DNA from 2 places in the Streptomyces sp. NPDC031365 genome. Region 2 is predicted to be linked to the other one. Evidence: predicted binding sites of a transcription regulator. Region 2 holds the regulator's gene; the other holds the start of a gene.
The links. The regulator HrcA, encoded in region 2, represses chaperone genes, less so after heat shock. The targets are predictions, from matches to a motif close to TTNGCACTCNGNNNNNCNGAGTGCNAA.

Region 1 (2,395 bases), on a different contig from region 2:
AGATCGTCGACGCGATCAAGTTGCTCGCGCGGACGGAGGGGATCTTCGCGGAGACCGCGGGGGGTGTGACGGTGGGGGTCGCGAAGAAGCTTCTGGAGAGCGGTGCCCTCGACCCGTCGCTGACCACCGTCGTGCTCAACACGGGTGATGGTCTGAAGACGCTGGACGCGGTGGCGGGGACGGGGCTCACGGCGACCGTTCGTCCCAGCCTGGAGTCGTTCCGCGAAGCCGGGCTCGTCTGAGCCGTTCGTCCGCAGGTCCGTTGCGGCGGGTCACGCCCCGCGAGGGTAGCCGCATGTCCATACAGCTTCGCGCCCCCAGGGTGCTGTTCCTTCCGGAGGTTTTGTCGTGAGCGTGACTGTTCGTATCCCTACCATCCTGCGTACCTACACCGGTGGGCAGGCCGAAGTGAGTGCCGAGGGGGCCACCCTCGCCGAGGTCATCTCGGACCTGGAGAAGAACCACACCGGAATCGCCGCCCGGGTTCTGGACGATCAGGGCAAGCTGCGGCGGTTCGTCAATGTGTACGTGAACGATGACGACGTGCGGTTCGAACAGGGGCTGGAGACGGCCACCCCGGAGGGGGCCGGCGTGTCGATCATTCCGGCGGTCGCCGGCGGCTGATCATTACCATCGGTAATGACGGTTACCGAGCGTTGAGGACTTCGCCCCCTCCGTGAGAGATGCGGAGGGGGCAATTCCATGGGATTGAGCGCGGTAGAGTTGGGGAACGCGCTCCCGATCCACTGATCGAAGACCTTGAATTCCTGCCGTACATCCGACTGGATGTAGCCAAAGTGTGGGCACGTTTCGCGGCTTCTGTGACCTTTGTCCGGCCCGGCTTGCCCTGAATTCAGGTGAATTCTCGCCACATTCCGGACCCGTGTCGTCCGGATTTCTCGTCCGATTGACCTGTTGCAGACGGCAGTTGGACAGATACATTCAGCCGCGGTCGACGCGTTCCGGCGCACGCCCCCAACCGTTGGGGGGTGAGGTCTGACCCGGGTCCGCGAAGTGCGGATCTGTGCAAGGGCCAGTAATAGGGGAGTTAGGCATGGCTCAGGGCACCGTCAAGTGGTTCAACGCGGAGAAGGGGTACGGCTTCATCGCGGTCGACGGTGGTGCGGATGTTTTCGTCCACTACAGCGCGATTCAGATGGACGGCTACCGCACCCTCGAAGAAGGCCAGCGGGTCGAGTTCGAGATCTCGCAGGGTCAGAAGGGCCCGCAGGCCGACATGGTTCGTCTCAGCGCCTGAACACGCTACCAACCACAAGCATCTTTCTGCTGACGAAGGGCCCGCACCTCTCGGGGTGCGGGTCCTTCGCCGTGCCCGGAAGGCCCGTGGTGGGGGCGCGCGCCCATGGTCGCGCCCGGCTGGGCGCCCCGTGACTCCCCCGGGCGCCTGCGCCCACCCGTCACCCGACCACCACCCCTCAACGGGCCCGCTTCGCGGGCGCGCCTTGCACTCGGGGGGGTCGAGTGCTAATCATTGGCGTTAGCACTCTGAAGGTGAGAGTGACAACGAAGGACCGGGTCGGTGAGGCCCGCGGGCCATGTGGGGCAAGGAACCACAGGGTTGGCGAGCCGTCCGTCGCGGGCGCGGGCGCGGTCCGAAGGAATCACCCCCAGTCCTGGAGGGACCACTTCACATGGCCAAGATCATCGCGTTCGACGAGGAGGCGCGGCGAGGCCTCGAGCGCGGCATGAACCAGCTCGCGGACGCCGTCAAGGTGACGCTCGGCCCCAAGGGCCGCAACGTCGTCCTCGAGAAGAAGTGGGGTGCCCCCACGATCACCAACGATGGTGTGTCCATCGCCAAGGAGATCGAGCTCGAGGACCCGTACGAGAAGATCGGCGCCGAGCTGGTCAAGGAAGTCGCCAAGAAGACGGACGACGTCGCCGGTGACGGTACGACCACCGCGACCGTTCTCGCCCAGGCCCTGGTCAAGGAGGGCCTGCGCAACGTAGCCGCCGGCGCCAACCCGATGGCCCTCAAGCGCGGCATCGAGAAGGCCGTCGAGGCCGTCTCCGGCGCCCTGCTCGAGCAGGCGAAGGATGTCGAGACCAAGGAGCAGATCGCCTCCACGGCCTCCATCTCCGCCGCCGACACCCAGATCGGCGAGCTCATCGCCGAGGCCATGGACAAGGTCGGCAAGGAAGGCGTCATCACCGTCGAGGAGTCCCAGACCTTCGGTCTGGAGCTGGAGCTCACCGAGGGTATGCGCTTCGACAAGGGCTACATCTCGGCGTACTTCGCCACCGACATGGAGCGTATGGAGGCCGTCCTCGACGACCCGTACATCCTGATCGCGAACTCCAAGATCTCCAACGTCAAGGACCTGCTCCCGCTCCTCGAGAAGGTCATGCAGGGCGGCAAGCCGCTGCTGATCAT
Region 2 (2,395 bases):
GCTGCAGGTGGTGCAGACGACCGCCGTGTCGACCTGGATGTCCTTGGTCGTGCCGAACGCGGCCTCGTCCAGCTCGATCTCGATACGGATCATCGCGTCCTGGCCGCGGCGGGTGCGCGAGCGCGGCCCGCGCTGCGACGCCGTGCCGAAGAACGCGTCCATGATGTCGGAGAAGTTGCCGAAGCCACCGGCCCCGAAGCCGCCCGCGCCACCGCCGCCGGCTCCCGAGAGCGGGTCGCCGCCGAGGTCGTAGACCTGCTTCTTCTGCGGGTCCGACAGCACCTCGTAGGCGGCGTTGATCTCCTTGAACCGCTCCTGGGTCTTCGGATCCGGATTGACGTCCGGATGCAGCTCGCGGGCGAGCCGCCGGAAGGCCTTCTTGATCTCTTCCTGCGACGCGTCGCGGCGTACGCCGAGTACGGCGTAGTAGTCCGTGGCCACTACGACTCCGCCAGGATCTGTCCGACGTACCGTGCCACTGCGCGTACCGCTCCCATCGTTCCGGGGTAGTCCATGCGGGTCGGTCCGACCACGCCGAGCTTGGCGACAGCCTCGCCGCCCGAACCGTAGCCGACCGACACGACGGACGTGGAGTTGAGTCCTTCGTGGGCGTTCTCGTGACCGATACGTACGGTCACGCCCGGATCCTTCGCCTCACCGAGCAGCTTGAGGAGCACGACCTGCTCCTCGAGCGCCTCCAGAACAGGCCGGATCACGAGGGGGAAGTCATGTCCGAAACGGGTGAGATTGGCGGTTCCGCCGATCATCAGCCGCTCCTCGTTCTCCTCGACGAGCGTCTCCAGGAGAGTGGAGAGCACCGTCGAGACCGTACCGCGGTCCTCGGCCTCGAAGGCCTCCGGGAGGTCCTCCACCAGGCTGGGCACATCGCTGAACCGGCGGCCCGCGACCCGGCTGTTGAGCCGGGCGCGCAGGTCGGCCAGGGACGCCTCGCCGAACGGCGCCGGGCAGTCGACCATACGCTGCTCGACCCGGCCGGTGTCCGTGATCAGCACGAGCATCAGCCGCGCGGGCGCCAGCGCCAGCAGCTCCACGTGCCGCACGGTCGAACGGGTCAGCGACGGGTACTGCACGACGGCGACCTGCCGGGTGAGCTGCGCGAGCAGCCGTACGGTCCTGGCCACCACGTCGTCGAGGTCGACGGAGCCCTCGAGGAAGTTCTGGATGGCGCGCCGCTCGGGCGCGGTCATCGGCTTCACACCGGCGAGCTTGTCGACGAACAGCCGGTAGCCCTTGTCGGTGGGGATGCGCCCGGCACTGGTGTGCGGCTGGGCGATGAAGCCCTCGTCCTCCAGGGCCGCCATGTCGTTGCGCACGGTGGCCGGGGAGACGCCGAGGTTGTGCCGCTCGGTGAGCGCCTTGGAGCCGACGGGCTCCTCGGTGCCCACATAGTCCTGGACGATGGCGCGCAGCACCTGGAGCCTGCGTTCACTGAGCATCGCGCGCACCTCCAGTAGCTTTCCGCCCGGTAACGTCCCTGGCACTCTTCGCACGCGAGTGCCAGACTTCCCCGGCCCAGTGTACGGCCGGGGGGTACACCCCGGGCAAGGCCGGGGCCGTCCCGCTAGCGTCGACGCATGACCGTGATGTGGGAAGAATCGGGATGGGAGCAAGTGGCCCCCGGGGTGGGCCGGTGCCGGCTGCCGGTGTGGGACTGCACGGCGGGGCTCGTGGTGGGGGCGGACGGTGTGCTGCTCGTCGACGCGGGCTCCGGCCTGGGCGAGGGCGCGCGGTTGCGGACCGAGGCGCAGGCGCTCACGGGCCGTCGTGTGACACATCTCGCGCTCACCCATCCCCACTTCGACCACATCCTCGGGACGGCCGTCTTCGCGGGGGCGGAGGTGTTCGGCGCGGTGGGCATGGAAACGGTGCTCATGGCGCGCGGGCGCAAGGAGCTGCGCGCGGACGCGGTGCGGTGGGGGCTGGACGCGCGGGTGGCGGAGGAGGCGGTGGACGCGCTGGTCGCGCCGCGGCACGCGGTGTCCGGTGAGTGGACTCTCGACCTGGGGCCGGGCGCCGGCCGGCCGGTGCTGCTGGCGAACGTGGGCCCGGGGCACACCGCCCACGATCTCGCGGTCCTGGTCCCCGGTGACCCGGAGGTGGTCTTCTGCGGTGACCTGGTCGAGGAGTCCGGCGAGCCGCAGGCCGGCCCCGACGCCGTACCGGACCGGTGGCCGGCCGCGCTGGACCGGCTGCTGGCGCTGGGTGGCGAGGACGCGCTGTACGTCCCCGGGCACGGAGCGGTGGTCGACGCGGCGTTCGTACGGGCTCAGCGCGACGCCCTGGCGGCCCGTTTCGGCGTGTCGGAGTGATCACCGGGGCCGGGATCCTCGTATCGTCATCAGAATGCGCCAGTACTCCGCCGACCTGACCCCTC

Region 1: groL (chaperonin GroEL) is a predicted target of HrcA. The motif match lies at 1,463-1,489, and genes of this name have one in related genera.

The regions. Positions count from the first base shown of each region.
Region 1 covers NZ_JBVIIM010000001.1:189,776-192,170, forward strand. The annotation lists gene thrC (threonine synthase) at 1-242, shown strand, start outside; gene ACZ5C2_RS00885 (MoaD/ThiS family protein) at 349-624, shown strand; gene ACZ5C2_RS00890 (cold-shock protein) at 1,055-1,258, shown strand; gene groL (chaperonin GroEL) at 1,653-2,395, shown strand, end outside.
Region 2 covers NZ_JBVIIM010000002.1:60,740-63,134, reverse strand. The annotation lists gene dnaJ (molecular chaperone DnaJ) at 1-441, opposite strand, end outside; gene hrcA (heat-inducible transcriptional repressor HrcA) at 441-1,457, opposite strand; gene ACZ5C2_RS02960 (MBL fold metallo-hydrolase) at 1,596-2,330, shown strand; gene ACZ5C2_RS02955 (DUF3097 domain-containing protein) at 2,365-2,395, shown strand, end outside.